DNA from 3 places in the Peribacillus sp. BM1 genome. Region 1 is predicted to be linked to each of the others. Evidence: riboswitches for the same ligand, from Rfam matches in the RefSeq annotation. Region 1 holds a riboswitch; each other region holds the start of a gene.

What was found. Region 1 has a riboswitch for preQ1 ahead of queF (preQ(1) synthase). Riboswitches for the same ligand answer to the same signal wherever they lie in the genome.
Positions count from the first base shown of each region.
Region 2: linked by a shared signal. The riboswitch ahead of queC (7-cyano-7-deazaguanine synthase QueC) and the one ahead of queF (preQ(1) synthase) in region 1 are both predicted to bind preQ1.
Region 3: linked by a shared signal. The riboswitch ahead of AC1MGI_RS07245 (QueT transporter family protein) and the one ahead of queF (preQ(1) synthase) in region 1 are both predicted to bind preQ1.

Region 1 is NZ_CM155259.1:963,832-972,142, forward strand. Features, by position in the region: gene AC1MGI_RS04635 (FecCD family ABC transporter permease) at 1-497, shown strand, start outside; gene AC1MGI_RS04640 (FecCD family ABC transporter permease) at 494-1,501, shown strand; gene queF (preQ(1) synthase) at 1,625-2,125, opposite strand; PreQ1 riboswitch class I at 2,253-2,299, opposite strand; gene AC1MGI_RS04650 (purine-cytosine permease family protein) at 2,831-4,231, shown strand; gene AC1MGI_RS04655 (LysR family transcriptional regulator) at 4,804-5,688, opposite strand; gene AC1MGI_RS04660 (coenzyme F420-0:L-glutamate ligase) at 5,808-6,998, shown strand; gene AC1MGI_RS04665 (ATP-binding protein) at 7,148-8,311, opposite strand, start outside.
Region 2 is NZ_CM155259.1:1,829,760-1,838,070, reverse strand. Features, by position in the region: gene AC1MGI_RS08830 (PepSY domain-containing protein) at 1-275, shown strand, start outside; gene AC1MGI_RS08825 (DUF5342 family protein) at 359-823, shown strand; gene mgrA (L-glyceraldehyde 3-phosphate reductase) at 1,112-2,104, shown strand; partial or broken gene AC1MGI_RS08815 (zinc-binding dehydrogenase) at 2,219-2,556, opposite strand; gene AC1MGI_RS08810 (tRNA-Val4) at 2,534-2,857, opposite strand; gene AC1MGI_RS08805 (VUT family protein) at 3,155-3,691, opposite strand; gene queE (7-carboxy-7-deazaguanine synthase QueE) at 3,711-4,439, opposite strand; gene queD (6-carboxytetrahydropterin synthase QueD) at 4,432-4,908, opposite strand; gene queC (7-cyano-7-deazaguanine synthase QueC) at 4,908-5,567, opposite strand; PreQ1 riboswitch class I at 5,621-5,664, opposite strand; gene AC1MGI_RS08785 (aldo/keto reductase) at 5,768-6,772, opposite strand; gene AC1MGI_RS08780 (NAD(P)H-binding protein) at 7,119-7,709, opposite strand; partial or broken gene AC1MGI_RS08775 (MerR family transcriptional regulator) at 7,815-8,203, opposite strand; gene AC1MGI_RS08770 (hypothetical protein) at 8,252-8,311, shown strand, end outside.
Region 3 is NZ_CM155259.1:1,483,697-1,492,007, reverse strand. Features, by position in the region: gene AC1MGI_RS07275 (Gfo/Idh/MocA family protein) at 1-68, opposite strand, end outside; gene AC1MGI_RS07270 (ThuA domain-containing protein) at 99-821, opposite strand; gene AC1MGI_RS07265 (carbohydrate ABC transporter permease) at 885-1,703, opposite strand; gene AC1MGI_RS07260 (carbohydrate ABC transporter permease) at 1,703-2,563, opposite strand; gene AC1MGI_RS07255 (ABC transporter substrate-binding protein) at 2,852-4,144, opposite strand; partial or broken gene AC1MGI_RS07250 (YbaK/EbsC family protein) at 4,451-4,750, opposite strand; PreQ1 riboswitch class I at 4,905-4,949, shown strand; gene AC1MGI_RS07245 (QueT transporter family protein) at 4,956-5,441, shown strand; gene AC1MGI_RS07240 (PAS domain S-box protein) at 5,624-7,270, shown strand; gene AC1MGI_RS07235 (hypothetical protein) at 8,078-8,284, shown strand.

The DNA of each region.
Region 1 (8,311 bases):
GTATTTATTTTAAAGTGGCAAAAAACGTTTCCATGTGGACGTCTGGAGGACTGATCGGAACAACTTGGGGGCAACTTCAAGTTATTATTCCTGTCATTTTAATCGGTATTCTTATTTCCATTGTTCTCTCAAGACAGTTGACGATTCTTAGTTTAAATGAAGAAGTCGCTGTTGGGTTAGGTCAAAAAACAACACAAATAAAAGTTATTCTTTTTATTGTCATTATTCTTCTTGCTGGTGCTTCTGTTGCGCTAGTTGGAAATATGGCCTTTATCGGCTTAATGATCCCACATATTGCTCGGGCAATAATTGGCACAGATTATCGCTATATTATCCCCATGTCAGCCATTCTAGGAGCTTCTTTTATGCTTCTGGCTGATACACTTGGACGAACTTTGTATTCTCCTTATGAAACACCTGTATTTGCCATCGTTTCAATAATAGGTTTACCTTTCTTCCTATTTATCGTTCATAAAGGGGGCAAGGCTTTCTCATGATTCAGCCAGCGTTAGTCAAAAAACAAAGAATAATTTTATGCATTTTCCTATTATTGATTTTAATAACGACCATAATAGGAATGGGGTTAGGCTACGCCTCTCTTTCCTATGATCGCCTTATTCCAACCATAATAGGTCAAGGCACATTTAAAGAGGAATTTGTTCTATTTTCTATTCGGCTCCCTCGAATTTTTATTACATTATTAGCAGGTATGGCACTTGCTTTATCTGGTGCTATTTTACAAGGAGTCACTCGAAATGATTTAGCTGACCCCGGCATTATAGGAATTAACTCTGGAGCAGGTTTGGCAATCACGATTTATTTTTTATTTTTTTCAATAGATGTTGGTTCATTTGTGTATATGCTACCATTAGTCGGGTTTGCTGGTGCATTACTAACAGCCTTCTTCCTATACATCTTGTCATATAATCGCAAGGTAGGTTTGCAACCAACGAGGTTCGTATTAGTCGGAGTTGGTTTATCCATGGCTCTTTCCGGAGCAATGATTGTACTTATATCAGCTTCAGAACGAGAAAAAGTCGATTTTATTACGAAATGGTTAGCCGGAAATATTTGGGGAACGGATTGGCCTTTCATTTTGGCTATGCTTCCGTGGTTAGTCATTCTCATTCCATTTACTTTATACAAAGCAAATCGTTTGAATATCCTTGGATTAAGTGAGCCAGTGGCAATCGGTGTTGGTGTTTCTATCGAAAAAGAACGTATCGTATTGCTTTTAACAGCCGTTGCTTTAGCTGCTTCTGCCGTTTCTGTTACAGGTGGAATTGCTTTTATTGGCCTTATGGCTCCACATATTGCCAAAGCATTAGTCGGCCCACGAAATCAATTATTTATCCCAGTTTCTATTCTCATGGGCGGTTGGTTATTATTACTCGCTGATACTATCGGTCGTAATATAGTCGACCCTGATGGTATTCCTGCAGGTATCATGGTCTCGTTAATCGGCGCTCCTTATTTTATGTATTTACTATTAAAAAAATAAAAAAAACGGAAATTCTACTAGTAGAATTTCCGTTTTTCCATTATTATTTTAAAAACTATAGATTCACAAGAGGTCTATGATTTTGAAATGAAACTTCTGTATCCTCTTGTCTTGTTTCTTCACTTAACGATTGTCGACTTTTTCAGGATAAAGATCATGATTCATCAAACGGAAGTTCGCCATCTCTTCGTACTTGGTACCTGGTTTCCCATAATTGCACCATGGATCGATGGAAATTCCACCACGTGGTGTAAATTTCCCCCAAACTTCAATATACCTTGGGTCAAGTAATTTTATTAGATCGTTCATAATAATGTTAACGCAATCTTCATGGAAATCACCATGATTACGAAAACTAAAAAGATATAATTTTAGCGATTTACTCTCGACAATTTTTTGATCTGGAACGTAAGAAATATACATCGTTGCAAAATCAGGCTGGTGTGTCAGTGGGCATAAACTAGTAAACTCCGGACAATTAAATTTCACGAAGTAATCACGATTCGAATGAAGATTATCTACTGCCTCTAATACCTCCGGGGCATAATCAAATGAATATTGTGTATGTTGATTACCTAATAATGTCAAATCCTTTAAACCTTCTTCATTGCTTCGGCCAGACATAAAAAAATCCCCCTTGTAAATGGTTTCCCGACACTGTTTTAAAAGAGAGCTTCGCTAATCATTCTATTGCAACTAAAAGGATAAAACATAAAAAACCATGCCCAGTATGGACATGGTAAATTCCCATGTATCCATAGTTTTTTATAGAGGGTATCAGCTATGAACCTCTCCCGCTTACGTACGGGAATTCTCTTTCATATCATAAAGAACACTTGGCAAAACGTCAATTGAAACTTTATCGCAGATTAACGGGCAGTAAAACCCCCACCTCAAGATTATGAGTCGGAACGAGAAAACCTAGGTGAGGATAACTGCCCGTAAAGGCCCAATTAGTTGAACTTTATATCGTTTTATTATAGAAGGCGGGTGTACAACATAGTTAATATGCTCAAAGAAAGTTTCTGGAAATTCATAACACACGTTTCTACAAAAGTGCAAATGCTATTTTCAATTCTAATGAGTCTGAAGATAGCATCAATATTCCATCGATTATGTAGTATATGCTACAAATCCTATGATATAAGGAGGAATTGGTAGATGTAGCGGACTTTTAGTAGTCTAAACACCAAGCAACCGCAATAATGACGTTTGATAATTTCCTAGTTATATTGATATATTGAATATAGAATGTAGCGAGATGATGAATCTGTGCATAGCAGCCAGAAACTAATTTGTGAAATAATACACAAAAAGGAGTGGATACGTATGAGATCTGTCAATGTAACAGATCACAAAGTGAAAGAAGAAATGAAAGATGATTATTCATTAGATAGAGTGCCACGGCAACAAAGGAATATGGGTTGGTTAAGTATTACAAATATTACCTTTGGTATAGCAACAGCCATTTTTTATTTTCAAATGGGAAGCGTTATGGCGCTTAAATTCGGAGCCATTAATGCCATTATATCCTCCATATATGCGATAATCGTAGCCGGTATACTCGGAACATTCATTGCTTATCTTTCAGCAAAATCCGGTATGAACGTCAATTTATTATCCAGAGGGGGCGGATTTGGCTATATAGGCGCATCATTAACCTCGTTCATTTATGCAACAAACTTCATTATGTATTGTGCGTTTGAAGGCTTGATTTTAGTTTCAGCCATTCATACCTTCTTCCCGGTCATTCCACAATGGGTGCTAATCGTTCTCTTCGGAACAATCGTTATCCCTTTGAATTGGTTTGGTATAAAACAATTGGATAAATTACAAAAGTGGTCTTTACCTATTTTTGCTGTTTTTTTGGTAACCGCAATCATTGTATCCATTTACACACCGTCAGTATATGAAGGGAGTTTTTGGACATATATGCCGGATGGCGTTCAAGTCGGGGGTAAAGCTTTATTGCTTTGTATCGGCATGCACCACGGGATCATGGGTTTGACGGCCCTTCTTGCTTCGGACTATGCCCGTTTCCTTAAACCAAAAGATATCAAAGTAGGATCGGTTGCGATTGGATTTATTCCACAGATTTTCTGTTTTGGTGTCATGGGTGGTCTTGGCATATGGTTTGGTGTTCGTCTGGGCGAACCAAATCCAGGGGTTTACATCGTACTGCTTCTTGGTATTGGAGGAGCATTATTCACCATGCTAACCCAATTGAGAATTAATGTGACAAATATATATAGCAGTTCCTTATCATTGTCTAACTTCTTCGAAAACATCTTTAAATTTACACCTGGCAGACGATTCTGGGTTATTGTATCAGGTATATCCGCGATCATTTTAATGCTATTTGACATAGTGGATCATTTGGATACAGCTATGACATTCCAGGGAGTCTTTTTATTGGCTTGGGCTGCCATATTAGTCACTGACGCCATGGTTGTGAAAAAATTACTGAAAATTGGACCTGGTTATTATGAGGCACGGCAGAGGTATTTATATAAATGGAATCCCGTTGGAGTCGTATCTTTACTAATTGCAAGCGGCCTAGGGACAATAGCAGCATCAGGATATATGGGAGCGTTCTTACAAAGTACTGCAGCCTTCTTTGCGGCGATTCTAGCAGCTATACTTACAGTCATTATAGCAATTTTCACAAAAGGAAAATACTATTATAAAAGCGAACCTAATGACATTCACAAGGAAGATCGTATTGCATAAAAATTTTTATTTAATTAGTAAGTTGAGTTTTACAGTCTCCTAATTTTTTATTCTTGTTCTCCCCGGTATCCCCCCTTCCGGATAGCCTTTTTATTGGGCACTTGATTTGTCTCTCGCTATTTTCTCTCTACGTTTTATCCAAGTTGAGACTTGGAATCGATTCAGGGGGGATATACAAGTAAAAAGGTGCTTAAAGTATGCAGGTTAAAAGAGAGGAATTATGTTGTCAGATTCCTCATTATGCTCAGCTAGCAATCTTTTTCAGGTTTACTCGTAAAGTCCTATCCTTTAAACCACCATTCAATTCTTTTGCATAAGAGTCAAAGGGAGTAGCCAAACTGACTAAGTCTGGCTACCCCCTTTTGGTATCTAAAAGTCCTCGAGGCTCCAACAATTAAATGGTTGAAATACTAATTTAGAGAAATACTCTTTATAGAGGTAGTTCAAAAAGTCCGGTAAAAAAGCTTGCGAATTGCTTCAAAGTTCTGTCTCTAAGGTCCTCACGTATTACTCCATGCGCTCCTCGAACTTCTCGGCTCTTTTTATCCTCCTTTTTGAACATGTACTTATACTTATTTATTTTCTATGATCTCAACAAATTTCGTTGAAGCTGGCGATAAGGGTACACTTTTCAAAAAACAGACACCGATATTTCTCTTCGGTATTTCCTCCATTAATTGAACTTCATACACTAATCCATTATTTAAATACTCTTGGGAAAATTCTTTTGTCACACATGCAATTCCTAAATTTATCTTAGCAAACTCCAATAATAAATCATGGGAGCCTAATTCAAATTCTGGCGAAATCTTAATACCTTTAGATATCATAAAATCCTCAACATACTTTCTGGAAACCGATTTCGGTTCGAGTAATATTAAGGGCAGCTTTACTACTTCATTAAGGCTTATTGGCTTAGATAAGCTATTCTTATATTTCTCCCCACAAACAAAAATATCGTGGACATCAATACATGGAATAAGTTCTAATGTAGAATCATCAAGGGGGAAATTACAAATTGCTATATCAACCTCTCCTGATTTTAAAATAGAACAAATCTCTAATGTTGTGCCATTAACAATCTTTAATTTAATATTAGGATATTGATTATGAAAGGCTTCTAAGTAAGGAAGTAAATAATACCTAGATATCGTATCACCTACACCTATCTTTAATTCTCCTGTCGTTAAATTTTTAAACTCTAAAATCTTTTCTTCCCCAACATCAATTAAATTAAGTGCCAAATGAACATATTCAAATAGAAGACTGCCCTCGTTTGTTAATGATACTCCCTTTGGGGTTCTATTAAATAGACGAATATCTAATTCTCTTTCTAACTGCATGATCGCTTGACTGACAGCTGGTTGTGTCATATAAAGGTCTTTTGCTGCCTTAGAAAAACTCTCACTTTTCCCTACCTTATAAAATACTTTATATAAATCTAATTTACTTACCATATAAGCACTCCTTATACCCACCATTCGATATATCCATTTTACTTATATCACTAAAACGATGTATAGTACAAGTAGGGACATACTATAAATTAACTTTGTGAGTTTAAGGAGCGATCATTTTGGAAAGAGTTGTAGGAACAGTTGTAAGAGGTCTTCGTTGTCCAATCATCAATCAAGGGGATAACATTGAAGAAATCGTTGTTGATAGTGTGTTAAAAGCTGCAGAAGTGGAAGGTTTCAACATTAATGATAAAGATATTGTTACATTAACAGAATCAATCGTAGCTCGTGCTCAAGGGAATTACGCGACGATTGATCATATCGCTAAAGATGTTAAAGCAAAATTCGCAGAAGATACTATTGGTGTTATTTTTCCTATCTTAAGTCGTAATCGTTTTTCAAACTTGCTCCGCGGTATTGCAAAAGGAGCAAAAAAAATTGTTTTAATGCTTAGCTACCCATCTGATGAAGTTGGCAATCACTTAGTTGATATTGACGTTCTTGATGAAAAGGGAGTTAACCCTTGGACAGATGTATTAACAGAAAAACAATTCCGTGATCATTTTGGCTATAATAAACATCCTTTTACCGGCGTTGATTATATTGAATATTATAAATCATTAGTTGAAGAGTGCGGCGTTGAATGCGAAGTGATCTTCTCAAATAATGCGAAAACCATCTTAAATTACACAAAAAGTGTTCTTACTTGTGATATTCATACAAGATTCAGAACGAAGAAAATATTAAAAGCAAATGGTGGAGAAAAAGTTTATAGCCTTGATAACATATTAGCAGCGCCTATTGATGGCAGCGGATGTAATGAAGCTTATGGTCTGCTTGGCTCTAATAAAGCAACAGAAGATAGTGTGAAACTTTTCCCACGTAACTGCCAACCTGTCGTTGATAACATACAGCATATGCTTAAAGAAAAGACTGGAAAAGATGTTGAAGTCATGGTCTATGGAGATGGAGCATTCAAAGATCCTGTAGGAAAGATTTGGGAACTCGCTGACCCAGTCGTATCACCTGCTTACACATCAGGGCTTGATGGAACACCTAATGAAGTAAAGTTAAAATATCTTGCTGATAATAACTTTGCTGATTTAAGAGGCGAAGAACTTCAACAAGCGATCTCTCAATACATTAACAATAAAGGTTCTGATCTTGTAGGAACAATGGAAGCACAAGGTACGACGCCTAGAAAACTTACTGACCTAATAGGTTCTCTATCTGATTTAACTTCAGGAAGCGGCGATAAAGGTACACCTATCGTCTTTATACAAGGTTATTTTGATAACTATACAAAATAATACGAATGATTCATTGATTAGATAATTATATAAATGAAATAAGCAATACTAACCTTCACTAGTATTGCTTATTTAAATTCTATGCAGTCAAAAAATATAATTTTTTATACTCGTATAACTTAGTTACTGTATGCAAGAAAGATGTAGCTTTACTTTCCTTGTTTCTCAACAGTTATATAAGCTTGCCTCGGGTGATTTATTTGATTTGGATATTTCAACCTTACTGTCCCCTTATTTAATAGCTTTGCTAAATAGTTATTTCTTAATCCATCAGGCGTTCTCTCTAATAAATCTGCCAGTTCTTTTATCATTAATGGCTTATGGGCACAAAGTCTTACGATCATCTCTTCCATTACGCTCGGTGATAAGCGCTTTTTCCTTCTGGCAAGTTCTGATATTTCCCATAATATTTCTTCTATTTCTTTTGGAGAAGATACGTTTTTTTCTTCCTCTTCTGATTCATTTGTCGAATTACTTACCGCCATATTTGTTTTTTCCTCATTTTTCGCATGCACTTCACTATTATAGGAGTTCAAAACATCATCAAAAGAGAGCTTTTTATTATTATAGGAGTTATTACCACTATTACAGGAGTTATCCTCGTTATTATAGGAGTTATCTTCTCTATTGTAGGAGTTCTCGTTATTATTATAAGAGTTATCCTCGTTATTATAGGAGTCTATATCTCTATTATAGTAGTTAACATTCTTATTAACGGCTTCGATTTCACTATTATAGGAGTTACTCTTTTCATTTTCGGAGTTCTCAAAGACGTCAAAGTTCTCCATTACCAGCTCATCTTCTTCGGGAAATAAGGGAAGATCTTTTTCAATTGTTGCCTCAGATTGTTCTTCTTCCTCTAATAAATTTAGAGTTACATGTAACGTAAGAATCGTACGCTCTGACTCTGAGTCTTGGATCAGATCAAAAGCATCATTCCCATAATGCCTCCATGTCGTTTCAATGCCCTTTAATCCGGAACCGGTCCTTTTACAAAGCCCAATTAAAATAAACATTTTAAAGAGATTAGGGTTACGAAGGTTGCTTATATTTCCCTCTAATGCTTGTTCTACTGATATACGAAAAAGACCAGGATTTGAGAATCGAAATAAGGCCTGTTCCTTTTCAACTACAACCCCACCTTCTCCATAGTAATCAGAGTGGACTAAAGTATTTATCAATGATTCATATAAGCAAGATATAGCAACGATCTCGTCGGACTGAGTAAAATCATTACTTTTATATGAAGTATTAAAATCAGCAACTAAATTAGTACTTGCTTTAAAATAAAAGTCAAATACATTCCCCGACCA
Region 2 (8,311 bases), 870 kb from region 1:
TAGGTGGTCTAGGAGCTCATGCAATGATTGATAACCACCCAACAACGAAATTATCAAATGCACCTTCACAAATGATAAATGAATTACAAGCAAAGACGATTGCCTTAGACACATCTCAAGGTGGTCTAGTAACGAACACTCATACCATTGAAGATCATGGGATTAAAAAATACGAAATTTCTATTATGAATCGAAATACAGAATATGATGTGGATATTGATGCATCATCTGGAGACATTTTGAATGTTGACATGACCAAGATGTTAAATAGGTAACTCACACCTTATCATTCCTAGCGCATTGGTTTTAGCAAGGACCATTCTAATCCAAAGAGGTAAAAATTTTAGGAGGTTTTATCATGGTTCAAGCGTTTAAAGTAAAACGTTTGTTTGAAAATCAAGTTCATGAACGTCAGCAGTTTTCACTAAACTTTAAAGGCTATACTTATCAAGGGATTTTCCATGAGGGAGACATTCAGTGGTTTCATCCTCAACCTAATACTAGGCTTGTTGAAGAGGATCTCCAAGTTCTAGAATCCACTGTGTTTGACTTGATGAGAAAACACGCATATCAAGGGTTTATAGTAAAACCATTGTTCGAGGATCAAGTCCATGAGCGTCAGCAGTTTACATTAAACTTTGAAGGGGATCATTATCATGGGATTTTCCACGATGAAGAAATTCAATGGTTCCATCCTCAACCTAACAATAATCTTTCCGAAGACGACCTTCAAGATTTGGAATCTAAAGTGTATGACTTGATGAAGAGCCACGCATATCAAGATTTTACAATAAAACCATTGTGTGAAGATCAAGCTCTTTAATGGTTGCTTAAAGTCAAACATAATAACCCCGTATTGGTTTCGATAGGAAGTTGTTCAAAAAGTCCGATCTTACTTACGTATTACTGCATACGCGAAAAGTTCGAGGTATGAGCTCCTCGAACTTCTCGGCTCTTTTATCCTTCTTTTTGAACACGCACTATAGAGCATTCTGGTGCGGGAAATCTCAATTCCAGTAAATTAAAGCGATTTCAAAAAATAGTTTAAAAATATCGACAATTCGATGTGAAGCCGTATAATATGAAGTATCACTTCTTTAGGAGGATTACAATGGTTTATAAAGCGGAAGATACTCGATACGATGAAATGAAATACAGTAGAAGCGGGCGATCTGGCCTACAACTTCCAGCAATTTCACTTGGTTTATGGCATAATTTTGGTGGAGTAGATACATACGAAAATGGCCGCGCCATGCTAAGAAGAGCTTTTGATTTAGGGATCACCCATTTCGACTTAGCAAACAACTATGGTCCACCTGCTGGATCCGCCGAAGAAATGTTCGGGAAAATGTTAAAAACGGATTTTGCTCCTTATCGAGATGAAATGATCATTTCATCGAAAGCTGGTTATTATATGTGGCCAGGTCCATACGGTGAATGGGGATCAAAGAAGTATCTTGTCGCAAGTTTAGATCAGAGTTTAAAGCGGATGGGACTGGATTATGTCGATATTTTCTACTCACATCGTCCTGATCCAAACACGCCTTTAGAAGAAACGATGGGTGCGTTAGACTCAATCGTTCGCCAAGGGAAAGCTTTATATGTAGGCATTTCCAGTTATACTGCGGAACAAACAGAAGAGGCGATTAAAATTCTAAATCGGTTAGGCACTCCACTTGTCATTCACCAACCTAGCTATTCCATGTTGAACCGCTGGATTGAGGATGGCCTGCAAGATGTATTACAAGAAAATGGTGTTGGATCGATTGCATTCTGTCCTTTAGCACAAGGCCTTTTAACAAATAAATATCTAAATGGCATTCCGACTGATTCCAGAGCTGCTAAATCTACTGGTGCATTAGGAACAGATCAAGTGAGTGAAGAAGTTGTAAATCGTGTAATAAAATTAAATCAAGTGGCAGCTGAACGCGGTCAAAACCTGGCGCAAATGGCACTTGCTTGGGTACTAAGAGATGGAAAGGTTACTTCAGCTTTAATCGGCGCAAGTCGAGTAAGTCAAATTGAAGAAAATGTTGCAGCCTTAAATAATCTTTCATTTACTCAAGAAGAGCTTGATAGAATTGAAGACATCTTAAAAAGTTAATAATTGAAAGAACGGTAGTATGGTAGGCAAATGGTGCACTTTCTTTTGCCACAACAGGTTTATACCCAACTAAAAAGCCGGATTTCCCCTATTTGTGGAAATCCGGCTTTAGAATTATTCAGCTTTCACTAAGATTTTTACTTGATTTCTTTCTTTTAACAAGCCTTCAAAACCTTCATCAATCACTTCATCAAGTTTGTACGCTTTGTTACTGGTTTATCCGCTGGGAAGTATCCTTTGGCCATTAAACTAATAACAACTGGAAATACATCGTGGTATCCGATAATACCTGTTACAGTGCGTTCTTTCAAAACGATATTTTGTGGATGGATGGGAGCTTCTTTTTCAAAAATACTTACAATCATCGTTTCCCCATTAATTTTTGTTGAGTTGATGGCTTGTACTAAGACTGGCGGTACCCCTGTCACTTCATAAGTAACATTTATCTCGCCATATTAATAGTAATTCTTTAAATTGCTTGGTTTCTATCGTGTTTTCATAAGGTTCTTCAATCCTAAAAAGGTTTTCAACAATTGTCACATCTTTTTTTATGAGTATACTTGTTGCATTTAATTGAATTTCAAAATCCTCATATGTCCCTTTTAAAATCTTTTCGATATGTTCTATATATTCATCGACTTGTTCTTCTAACGCAATATTTTCAATAAAGTCTGAGAAAAGACTTATTTCTTCCTGCAAAACTATTCCTAAATCGCCAAATGGATCTTCCTTAAACTCATAAGAATATTTCATAAGCTTTGATCACCTTCTAGATTATTTTTTATATAATGGATATGCCGTTGTATGGATCCATCTTTATTTAAGTACCACGCCTGTTGATTATTTGTTTCTCCTTGACTATAAAAATAAATAGCCCAAATCTTGGTCACTTTACATATGACTAAAATTCGGGCTATTTTTTGAAGTTCAATAAAGATTAATCATTTCATCAAGGAATCACATACCAGCTAGAAAATACCGCCTCTTCTAACTCCTGATTTTTTATCTTTTCATGCCATATTAGCAGTATCATAGTTTCTTAGCAATTACTTAAGCTACCTCTACTCGGTTCCGCGAAATGATTACGCGATGGAGCACCATTGCGCCAAAGCTCTGTATAACCGTCTTTACAATGACCTGACCAAGAATCGCAAAAGGTACAGCTTCCCATGGTAGGAAATTGGCACCCAATGGGCTTAGGCCAATAATGACAAAGATAGCAGAGTCAAGGAAACCACCGACTAAACCGCTATAAAAAACTCGCCAAGCCATCGGCAGCTTCAATCTTGAGTAAATTTCTGTATCCGTTGTTTCCGAGATGACAAACGAAATGGCGGACGCAAGAACGATTAATAATGTGTCTCCCAATATATATGACACAATCGCCGACATTGCTAAAGCGATTCCGATTGCCAAATAGGTTTTCTTTCTGCCAAATGCATTTTGAACCAAATCTCTTAGGATAAAAGTTGCCCCGATAAACAGTGTTCCCATTGGCACAATAAACACACCGATCGATAACGGTGCAAAAGAAGCCGTCACAACGTTGGCTGTTACAATGGCAATTAAATATAGTAAAATTCTGATCATCGATACTCCTCTTCTCTTACACCCCTCGTTTATTCCCCCATACTAATGCATGGAGTTGAGGGAGTACTTTAACTTCTTTTAACTCTTCATCTTGTATCACTTGTTCGATTAACTCTTCGTATCTTTTCAGCAAATGAGTAATTAACGCTGCGTCATTTACAGTCTTCGTATCATCATTTCCCACCTGCATATAAAAAGGAATGCCAGGGTATCTTCTATGAATTTCCTTTGCATAGTCAAAATCAGCATCATTGAATACAACGACCTTTAAACTCACATTTCCTGAAAAATCGTCTGACATGAGCTTATTGAAGATCATATCAAGTGAGTCAAAGTTCGTTTTCATCCCTGAACTAGGTGGCTTCGGCGAGATCGTCAACTCATCGATTGAAAGCATCCAATCTTGCCACTTCGAGCCTTGCGTTTCCAGACAGGTCTTCATGTTTTCTTGCTTTAATAATTGGACAAATCCAGCAAGATTCTTCAACAGAGCGGGGTTTCCACCTGAAATGGTCACATGAGAAAATCCGTCTCCGCCAAGTTCTCTTAACTGCTGCAAAATTTCGTCAGGCTCCATTTGCTTAATGAGATGTTTACCGGATCCATCCCATGTAAATGACGAGTCACACCATGAGCAAGAATAATCACAGCCCGCCGTTCTGACAAACATCGTCTTTTGACCGATGACCATGCCTTCCCCTTGAATGGTTGGACCGAATATTTCCATCACAGGAATTTTACTCAACTTCCATCCACTCCCTTTTTGCCTCGGCATAGCTTGTCGGTGTTTCATAAAGACGGACAAATTCAACTCTTGCTCCATCATATTGTTCTTGTCTATTTTTTAATGCTTCCACCATTTTTTCATAAATCCAAACAACCATATTCTCAGCCGTTGTATTCATTAAAGGTAACGTCTCGTTTAAATATTTATGATCAAGAAAAATTTCAATCTCATTTTTCCAAATTTCTTTAATGTCACCAAAATCAATGAGCAAACCACGATCATCGATAAAACCACTAAGTCCAAAAATAACGCGATACGTATGGCCATGAAGGTTTTTACATTTTCCTTCATAGCAATGTAAATGATGAGCCGCATCAAAGGTAAATTCCTTACTAACAAGTACTCGTTTGGTATGATATTTTAATTGATCGGATTTAATATCTTCATTGATCTTTTGTAATTTATCTACAATACGAAATCCATACATCATTTCTGCCCCTTCTGACTCAAGTAGTCATCAAGACCTTTTTGACGCAATTTACATGCCGGACATTCCCCGCAACCATCTGCCATGATTCCGTTATAACAGGTTAATGTCTTATTGCGAACAAATTCCAAAGCACCTAACTCATCCGCCATGCCCCAGGCCTCCGCCTTATTCATCCACATAAGCGGTGTATGAATCACAAATGGCTGATCCATCGATAGATTCAGCGTGACATTTAACGACTTTATGAAAATATCTCGGCAGTCCGGATAGCCGCTAAAGTCTGTTTCACAAACACCGGTAATAATATGCTTTGCACCAACTTGGCTGGCAAGTACCCCAGCAAAGGATAAGAACAACAAATTTCTCCCCGGAACAAACGTAGAAGGAAGCTCTCCTTCTTCGCCCTCACTTACAGCAATGTCATCACGCGTTAACGCATTCGGCGCCAATTGATTGAGCAGCGACATATCCAGAATATGATGTTTAATGCCAAGTTCATCTGCAATCTGCTTGGCACAATCAATCTCTAACCGATGGCGCTGATTATAATCAAACGTAACTGCCTCGACTTCTTTAAACTGCTTCATCGCCCAGAATAAACAAGTCGTACTATCCTGACCACCACTAAAAACGACTACTGCCTTCTCTTGCTTCATTAAAAAAATCCCCTTTTCGACAGAAAAACAGCACTACTAAGAAAGCAGTGCTGTTTTCCTTAGTTTTTTAGAGAGGGTAGCTAGAAACCTCTACCGTAATTAAACGGATTTATATTTACATCAGTTCATTTTAGACTAAAATCAGTAGATCTTCAAACTAAAAATAAAAAATGCATATTTTGGTACATATTATTATCCCTTTATTTATTGAATTTTGGTTTTGGAAGAGCCCCTACTACTGGGTGGGGAATGTATAACTCTTCTAAATAATTCATCTCATCAGGAGTCAACTGAATATTAAGTGCAGCTACGGCACTTTCAAGATGACTTTCTTTTTGGGCACCGATGATTGGCGCAACAACTTGATCCTTGTTAAGAAGCCATGCTAACGCAATCTTATCACGAGTAACACCATGATTGTTTGCTACTTCAGCCAAACGTTCTACAATTCCTTGATCAGCTTTCATCATACTATCATATTTTGAATGTTGAACCATGTCTGTTTCAGAACGAAGAGTAGTTTCAGACCAATCACGAGTCAAACGACCTGAAGCGAGTGGGCCATATGGTGTAATCGCAATGTTTTCATCACGACAGAACGGAATCATTTCACGCTCTTCTTCACGGTAAATCATATTGTAGTGGTTTTGCATGGATACAAATTTAGTCCAGCCATTACGTTCTGCTACACGTTGCGCTTTTTGAAATTGCCAAGCGTACATAGCACTCGCACCAATGTAACGAGATTTTCCTGATTTAACGACATCATGAAGAGCTTCCATAGTTTCTTCAATTGGTGTGTCATAATCCCAGCGGTGAATAATGTATAAATCTACATAATCTGTTTCCAAGCGCTTTAAACTTTGATCGATTTCGCTCATAATTTCTTTACGAGATAATCCGCCACTATTAGGACGACCTGGACGCATTGTTTGGTGAACTTTTGTTGCAAGAACAATATCGTCACGTTTAGCATAGTCCTTCAATGCCCGTCCGAGAATTTTTTCACTTTCGCCCATTGAATAGATATTCGCAGTATCAAAGAAATTAATCTCTAAATCGAGAGCTTTTTTGATGACTGGACGACTACGTTCTTCATCTAAAACCCATTTGTGGGTCCATTTTTCAGTATCCCCGAACCCCATCGCTCCTAAGCAAATACGAGAAACATCCATACCAGTATTACCGAACTTTACATATTCCATAATATAGCCTCCTCTGTTTTATGTACCGTATACTTTAGAAAACACTCGCAAAAGAAGATTTAGCTTTTGGCTAATCTTCATAAAATGCTAGAAGAGTGGTCATTTCGATAATTTCATCTTTTGTAAGTCATTTTCTTTCCCTTTCGAGATGAGTTAGTAATTGTTAAAATACACCTGAAGTTATGAGCGCAGTTATGTAATCAAACTTCTGGAGTTAATTCTTCTTCCCACCTCATACTTGCCCGAATAAAACATCATAGTTTAATTTTGTACGCATTCCTCAAACCGGTCACGTCCAGCTATTACTTTTTCTTCCATAGTAGATCTCCCCTTTTATTGAGAAATACTAATAGAAGGACGGTTTTTCAAAATCTGTATTGGGTTCACTGACTCCTAAACTTTTGCCAATATATTTCGTATTATCAGCAAGTAAATCCATGATCAAACGCGCTACAGCCTGTCGTGTAACCTGTGCGCCAATAAATGGTTCCCCTTTTATAGTCAGTTCATAATCTTCGTTACCCTCTTGGTTATAAAGCCAAGTTAAACGAAGTAGTGTGTAATCTAGGTCAGAGTCTTCGACTACCTTCGCTGCAGATTTGTATAATGCTACGCTAGATCCGACCATTGCATCATTCCAGCGGCCAAATGCACCAGCGACTTCATCATAAATACCTAAGACTGTTGCACCAATCAGATGTTTTACACCAGCTTCATCCATTGCCGAAACAATAGATTGTGTTGCTTTTGCGTTACGCATATCATTTAAATAAACAACATCAACGCCAGACATTGCTTCGACTAGTTTTGCTTTATCATTGAAGTCACCATCAATAATTTCTACTCGTTTACTTGCGGCTTTTAAACGAGAATTGGCGTGTCTCGCATATAGAGTGATTTCTGCATCTATTTCATTGAGCAAGCGGTTAGTTAACATACGAGAAACTTGACCAGCTGCACCTAAAATCAAAATTTTCACTTATTTCCCACTCCGTTTCGCATATATGTAGAAACATCGAAAATAAATTTTTGTGTGCAACTTTCATTCATCAAATTCACGAAGTCCTTTTTCAGCTGGAACAACATGACTTTCATAGTTATCGATTTTATAATTCAAACGATTAAGTGCACTTTGCATCATATCAATACGTTTTTTTAGTTCGTCGCGTTCGTCACATAAAATTCCCACACGAGCTGGGATCGTAGTATCGTCACCATCTTTGAACAACCCAATGTATTCGATTAGTGCTTCAATGGATAACCCTGCTTCACGCATATGCCGAGAAAACTCAATCCAGCGGATATCTTCATCGTCAAAATCACGTGCACCATTCTTATTTCTTTTTACTGGTGGTATTAAGCCGATACGTTCGTAGTAACGAATCGTATCAGCAGACACACTAGTTTTTCACTTACTACTTTTATGTTCATGTAATAACGACTACTTTGTTATGTTCTATCATTTTATTTTCCTCCAGTATGGTTGGTGAATTAAATACAAATCAAGGTGATCAAGCTGCATGGCATGACCTACTTCAA
Region 3 (8,311 bases), 520 kb from region 1:
TATTCTGGTAGGTGGCGGTTCTTTGCAATACTGCCACAACCGATTACACCAATTTTTAATAGACTCATCATTCTCTCTCCCTTTCAATTTGTCTTCTCTTATTTTTTCCCAGATATGGATTCCAACGCTTGTGCATTTCCGTAAACAGGACGAGCGCGTTCTACCGGCTTAACCCACTCAACAGCATTCGTAATCACTCGCTGAATATCAGGGTGATGATAGGTAGGATATGTTTCATGACCAGGTCGGAAGTAAAAAATCTTCCCGTTTCCACGACGGTATGTACATCCACTTCGGAATACTTCTCCACCTTCGAACCAGCTCATAAACAGCAGTTCATCTGGTGCCGGAATATCGAAATGCTCCCCATACATCTCTTCTTTTTCAAGCTCAATATACTCTCCAATACCTTGTGTAATTGGGTGGCTTGGATCAAGGACCCATAAACGTTCCTTCTCATCCGCCACACGCCATTTTAAATCGCAAGAGGTCCCCATAAGTTTTTTAAACACTTTCGAAAAATGGCCAGAATGTAGTACGATTAACCCCATTCCATTAAGAACACGCTCGTACACCTTTTCTACGACTTCATTAGATACCTCGTCATGCGCTGTATGTCCCCACCAAATTAAAACATCCGTTTCCAAAAGAACATGATCCGGTAATCCATGCTCCTCTTCATCAAGCGTTGCGGTCGTAACATCTCGAGTCTCACTCTTCAAAAAAGACGCAATAGCTTGATGAATCCCCTCAGGATACATGTCAGCCACGATCGGGTTGCTTTTTTCGTGACGATATTCGTTCCAAACAACTACCTTCATTTTCATCTACTCCTTCGTCCTGTCTAACTTTTTTCTTGATTAAAGATAAAAAGGAAACTCCTATTATTTCACCGCTCCATCTGCAATTCCTTTAATGATTTGTTTTTGGGCAAAGAAATACCCAATGATAACAGGCAAAATGGAAATCGATAATCCGGCCAGCGCAAGATGCCATTGTTTCGTATATTGCCCAAAGAAGAAGAATAATTGAAGCGGAATGGTTTCCGTCCCATTTCCTCCAATGACTAGGGATGGTAATAGATAATCATTCCAAATCCAAATTACATTTAATACTCCGACCGTTACCGACATCGGTTTTAATAGTGGAAAAATAATGTACCAAAAAGTTTGAAATTTATTACAACCATCAATTTTTGCTGCATCATCTAACGATTCCGGAATCCCTTTTAATGCCCCGTGATAAAGGAATATGGATAGACTCGCTCCAAATCCTAAATACATGAAAATCAAACTGCTACGGTTCAGCATATCAAGTTGACCAAACTGTGATACGAGCGGAATCATAACCGCTTGGAAAGGAATCAGCATAGCAGCTACAAACATAAAGAAAATCACCGTGCTAAGCTTGCTCTTATTCCTTGATAATGCATACGCTGCCATCGCTGAACAAATAATAATAATTAATGTGCTGACAGTCGTAATGAACAATGAATTACCAAAAGCTTTAATAAAGCCAAGTTGTACAAACGCTTGCACAAAGTTGTCCCATGTCCATTCTTCAGGTAGCCCAAGCGTATCTGCGAAGATATCACGTTTTGTTTTGAATGCATTGACCACCATTAAGTAAAATGGCACAAGCCACATAATTGCTAAAAGGATTCCGATAATTTCCAGAAGGAGGAGTCTGCGGTTTTTGAACATTATAATTCAACCTCCTTTTTCTTGTTGTAGTACACTTGCAGTAAGGAAATGGCCGCGACTGTGACAAAGAAGATCATCGCTTTAGATTGTGCATACGCCATTGAATTTTCTGTAAAGGCCGTTTTTACAATATCCATCGCAACCATTTGCGTTGAATTGAATGGCCCACCGTTTGTTAGTGACAAGTTTTGGTCATACATTTTAAACGAATTTGACAATGTAAGAAATAAGCTAACCGTGAATGCCGGCGCAATCATAGGAACTGTAATGTTTCGGAAGCGCTGGAATCTATTCGCTCCATCAATTTGCGACGCCTCAATCAATTCTTCTGGTACCGATTGCAGATAAGCAATATAAATAATCATGACATATCCCGCCATTTGCCAGGATGTCAAAATGACCAGACCCCAAAAACCAGTTTCCGTTGTTGAAAGCCATCCTTGCAAACCCTCAATCCCAATCGACTCGCCTATCGAAGCAAATGCCTTTGTAAAAATGAACTGCCAGATGAATCCTAAAATCAAGCCGCCAATTAAGTTTGGCATAAAGAATACCGTACGCAGAAAACTACTCGTCTTAATATGCTGAGTCACAATTAATGCAAGCCCTAACCCAATAATGTTGATGACTATAATGGCCGCAATAGAAAATTTAATGGTAAACCAGAATGCATCCCCAAACTCTTTATCGTGAAATAATTTGATATAGTTGTCTAATCCAACGAACTTTGAAATACGGAGACCGTCCCAATTCGTAAATGAATAGTATAGACCGGTTAGTAATGGGTAAATCACGACGATAACGATGGCGACGAGCACGGGAGCTAAAAATAGCCAAAATGATAAATCTCGATTTTTCATTTGAAACGCCTCCTTTTTGAAAAGCGTAAGCCGAGACACGCAGAAGTTTTCCTTTCATTCTTTGGGTCCGGGCTACTTGTGACCTCGAGAAGCTAGGCTGCTTACGCTAGATATAAAAGCTGATAACAATACATATATTAGTGTGTGTTTAAAAAGGTGGAGCAGCCCATCCGCATTTAATTACTTGGTCGAATGTCCGCTCCACCACTGAATTGTTTGCCAAATTACTCGAATACCCACTTTGGTAAAGCTTCACTTTTTCCTGTTAGGATTTAGCAAACCGCTTAATCATTTACCGCTTCGAATATCTTCCCAGGCTTTAATATTCTTTTGAACCAATTCATCCCACGTCATTTCTCCCAATACGTAAGCTTGTACGCTTGCTCCGAATTGGTCCTCATTCCAACCAACCGGTGAACCTTGAAATGTCCAGCCAATTGTCTTTCCTTCTGCAGAATACTCATAGATTTCTTTTGATAACGGATCTGCGATTTTCGAAGAATCATATCCTTCATAAGCAGGAATAAATTTAAAGTCTTTTAACACTGCTTGTTTACCAGTATCAGAAGTGTACATCCAATCTAGGAATTTCTTTGCTTCTTCTGCTACTGCGTCATCTACCTTATTGTTAACCGCCCAATAATTCGGTACGCCGACCGGCATTTTTGCTTCACCATTTACAGGAATTGGAATGATACCAATATTCTTTTCTGCTAGCTCTGGATCCATGTCTAAGACGGTGTTATACACCCAGTTACCTTGCTGAATGATGGCTACTTGTTCAAGTGAGAAAAGTTCCTCCACTTGTTGGGAATAATCAAGGCTTGTTGTCGGCTGTACAGAAAACTCATTTTGTAGATCGATCATTTGCTTCAACTGATCACCTTTTGTAAAAGCAACGGTTGGAGATTCATAGGCAGTCATTACGTTTCCACCAAATTCGGAAGCTAAGAAAACGTTGGAAAGGTGGTTACCTGTTACCCATTTTTCCTTAACAGGGAAAGCGAATACCGCTTTGATTTTCAAATCTTTCTTTTTAGCATCCAATTTTTCAACCGCTTCGTTCAACGCTTCATAAGAGGTAAGCTCTTTTGCGTTAATGCCAGCTTCTTTAAAAATACGTTTGTTATAAATAAATCCGTACCCCTCTTGGTTAAATGGTAAGCCAAGTACTTTACCATCTAAAGTTACTCCATCAAGTGTCCCATCCAAAGCTGCTTTTGCTGCCTTTGTGTCGCTTAAATCTGTCAAGCGATCGCCAAATTGTTCAACATCCGTTGGCCCTCCGACATTGAATATGGCCGGCTCTTCTTTAGAAGTAAACTTCGTAATTAAAGATTGCTTATAATCATTTCCGCCCCCTACTGTAGAGATCTTAATCTTCACATCAGGGTTCTCTTCTTCATAAGCCTTCGCCAATTCTTCAAATTGATTCTTGAATTCTACTTTAAATTGGAAAACGTCTAATGTAATCTGATCCCCAGAGGCTTTATCGGATGAAGAGCACCCTGCTAAGAATAACGATGACGCTAATACTGCTGAGGCAATGCCTGTTACCTTCTTCAATTTCAATGAACCCATCCCCTTTTTCATGTATTTCTCACAAAAACAACCAGTGAAACCGTTTGCACAAATGAATAAATAAGTAGATTCGTTTCTCTTAAACGTCCCCCTATCAATCTATCTATTCAAATTGCAGTTTATTCTCCACCATTCTACACTGTATTTTCTGAAAATAAAAGCGTTTTCATTGTAAATTTATATATTTTTCCCCATTCAATGACGAAAAATAGCGAAATGGCTTATTCTTATGTAGCTTTTCTCTCTTTGGAAGAAGGCAGAACTATTCTTGAACAGGTCCCCATTTCGATATAAATAAAAGAGGATGCCGATTTCGTGACCGGTTTGCAAAAAAACTTCTTCTGGTGGAAGCATTCTTGCTTTAAACCCAAATAGATTCTTGAATTTTTTATTATCAATCTTTGCATCACCTGCCGCTACAATTAATAGTGCATTGTCTCCTTCTCCTCAAAACAATATCGTTTTAGCGATACGTGCGGGAATAACTTGAATCGTTGCCGCTGCCTCATCCACTGTTGCGCTTGATGTTTCGAATTCCATCACATCATCCTTGCGATCATACTTTTTAAAATGGGCTCTTACCTTTTCATTGCCAACCAAACTCATCCTCTCAGCTTCAAATTTATTTAAAGGATACACACCTTACAACAGTAAGGCAACTCGAATGACTGATATGCTATCCCTATCCTTTACTTCCGAATATCCCCATTGACGCATCCTACCCAACTAATGTACTATTGATAGTCGAGTGCAAAACTTAGATTACGTGGTTCGCAACCATCCCACGAAAAAAAACTAGGGAGAGATATGTATGAAAACTAAAACGCTAGTCGTTAATGCGATTTTAGCTGCTTTGTATATTGCAGTGTCATTTTTGATTCAACCATTTGGATTTACTAATATTCAATTTCGAGTATCAGAAATGTTTAATCATTTAATCGTATTCAATAAGAAGTATTTTTATGGAATTGTAATGGGAGTCTTTTTAACGAATCTACTATTTTCACCGATGGTGCCGTATGATTTAGTTTTTGGAGTCGGTCAATCTGTGCTTTCGTTATTGATTACCATCTTTGCTGGACGATATATCAAAAACAAACTGGCGTTAATGATGGTGAATACACTTGTGTTTACGTTCACAATGTTTATGATTGCTCTTGAGCTGAATCTCGCATTAAACTTCCCATTCCTATTCACATGGTTCACAACAGCTGTAGGTGAATTTGCTGTCATGTTAGTTGGAATTCCAGTAATTTATGCGATTCATAAACGTATAAATTTTAATAAGCTGTTATAATTTCAAAAGGATTGCCAAAGCAACTTGGCGGTCCTTTTACTTTTTCCCTCTCCAGTTAGCCTTCACCAAATAAAATCCCCCTTCACTTTTCTTGCGTTTCTCCCATATCAATTGCTCCATATGTTAAAATTTAATATGAGGCTTTTCATCCTAAACTTTGCATCAAACAAAGGAGAGCTCCCATGTCAAAATTAATTATATGCATATACATTTTCTGTGGCTTATCCATTCTATTTTTGACAGAATGGTATCTTACTATTACAAATGTCCCCTATCAAAAATTGCTTATGGTTCATAGATTCGAAGGGATTATCTTTATTGTTATTACTGCAGCTATCCTCTATTTTTTTCTAAAAAAGAGAAAAGGCTATACGTTATTAAAAGAGGAACAAGAACGCCTGCAAACTTTGATCCATTCAATGGCTGATTTTGTTAATTTCAAAGATGGACAAGGACGTTGGACTGAGGCCAATAAGTTTGGACTTGAATTATTTCAGCTAGAGCATGTAGATTATAAAGGAAAAAAAGATAGTGAATTAGCTCAATACACTGATTTTTATAAAGATGCATTAGAGTATTGTGAGATTTCAGATGAGGAAACGTGGGTAAACCGGAAAGTTACTCGGTGTGAAGAAATCATCCCAATGCCAGATGGGAATCACAAAACATTTGATACGATAAAAGTTCCTCTTTTTCATGAAGATGGATCACGAAAAGCATTTGTTGTCATCGGAAGGGATATAACGGAACGGGTTAAAGCTGAACAGCATTTATTGCAAAGTCAGCAGCAATATAAATCGCTCTTCGATTATAATCCTGACCCTGTGCTTATGATGGATATAGATGGAGTAATTACGAATATCAATCCGCGCTTTCAAAGTGTAACTTACTGGAGTTCTGACGATATCATCGGTGTTCCAATCATGGATGTATTAGCAAACTCAAATGAAAAAGAGAAATTGCACCAATCATTGGCTGAAGTCATTGAGAATAAAACAGGGATTACACATGGAGACATTTGCATTCTTACAAAACACAAAGAGACCGTGTTACTTTCTTTTACACTCGTTCCAATGCTAATAAATGACCAAATTATCGGTGTCATCGGCTATGCGCAGGATGTAACGCTTATACGTGAAACCGAAGAAATCCTGAGAAAAACTGAAAAATTATCGGTCGTTGGGGAGTTGGCAGCTAGTGTCGCTCACGAAGTCAGAAATCCACTTACTTCTTTAATTGGCTTCGTACAACTGTTAAAATCCAATGAATTAGAATATCAGCATTACTACTCCATTATGTTAAGTGAGTTAGATCGAATTAACTTGATTGTTAGCGAATTGCTCGTCCTTGCCAAACCTCAGGACATGAAGTTTAGTGAGCATAACATCGTGATACTGATGAATGATGTCGTGACATTACTAAAACCTGAAGCGAACTTGAACGGAACTTCCATTTCAATAAAAGGAAACGAGTCCATCCCAATAATACGATGTGAAGCAAACCAATTAAAGCAAGTATTCATCAATATTATTAAGAACTCGATTGAGGCGTCAGCAACATCGGTTTCAATCGAGTTTTCTATGGCCCGTGATCAAGTGACTGTTAATGTCAAGGATAATGGTCAAGGTATAGAAGAGGAACGAATCAAGCATCTTGGGGAACCGTTTTATTCATCGAAGGAAAAAGGTACGGGTCTCGGACTCACTGTTAGTTCACGGATCATTGAAACGCACCGTGGGAATATCACCTTTGAAAGTACGCTTGGAAAAGGTACTGAAGTGCATTTGCGTTTACCAATTAATTATCATTCACAACAGAGTATTGGATAATTAGCCAATGCTCTGTTGCCAGAATAAACATGCGTTTCGTGATATGAGCTTCCTACATATATTTTTTTCACTTCTAACAGATCGTTTTCATATCAATGTCCTCTTTACATTTTTGTCGAAATTTCTGATTATTTCTCGGGGAATACTTACAATAATTGCACTTTTTAATTCTCTCTTTTCCATACTAGGTAAGGAATTCAGGATCCTTTAATTAATCGATTAATTAGATTCCTTTTTGTTAGCACTTGTCATAATATAATTCATACAAAACGAATATGGCGTTAAAACGCCACCATTTACCACAGGTTGCACGCTACACCACCTAATCGCAATGGTGGCGGTGCGGAGCCGAAATTTTGGATAGTTCTTGATAAAATCAGTATACCTGCTAAGTAGCGGGCTTATGAGTAAGTCGCGAAGACCCCTCCTCATGTCCTTCATACAAAAGAAGAAGTTGTCCCATAAGGTTCTGACCTCACGCTCTATACACCATTTATTGTGTCATGTACACGTCAGATAAAGTGGAACTTCAATCAGTGGGGTTTAAGGATAAATGATATATAGTGGATGACCCGTTCAGCACTTTTATCTGATACTCTTTTGTTTTTAACATATCTAAAACGTGTAAGTGAATACATCCCATCACTGTTCCACTTGAACGGCCTCTCCAATCCTCCCCTTCTGTTTCAGCCAATAAACCTAGTGAGTCCAGAGCTAGTATACCTATTTCAATCAAATTATTTTCACCAAATGAAAGGACAAAATTCTAAGAGCCATCATAGGCTATATGAAAAGGGGGGAGAGGAATTGAAAAGGAAACGATTCGACAAACCAGAACCAAAGCTTGAAGAGGTAAGCGTCCAAGATGAATCATCCGAACCCAACGATGATCAGTTGGCTGATTTATTAAAAGCCAACCCTTATTTAAAGCCGCTGGCTCAACAGATTAAACAGAAAAGACAAAGTCTTCTGTTCACAAAAAACAAACTCACTGACAATAATGCGCATGACTAATAGCCATACATGAAAGCATCTGAAATA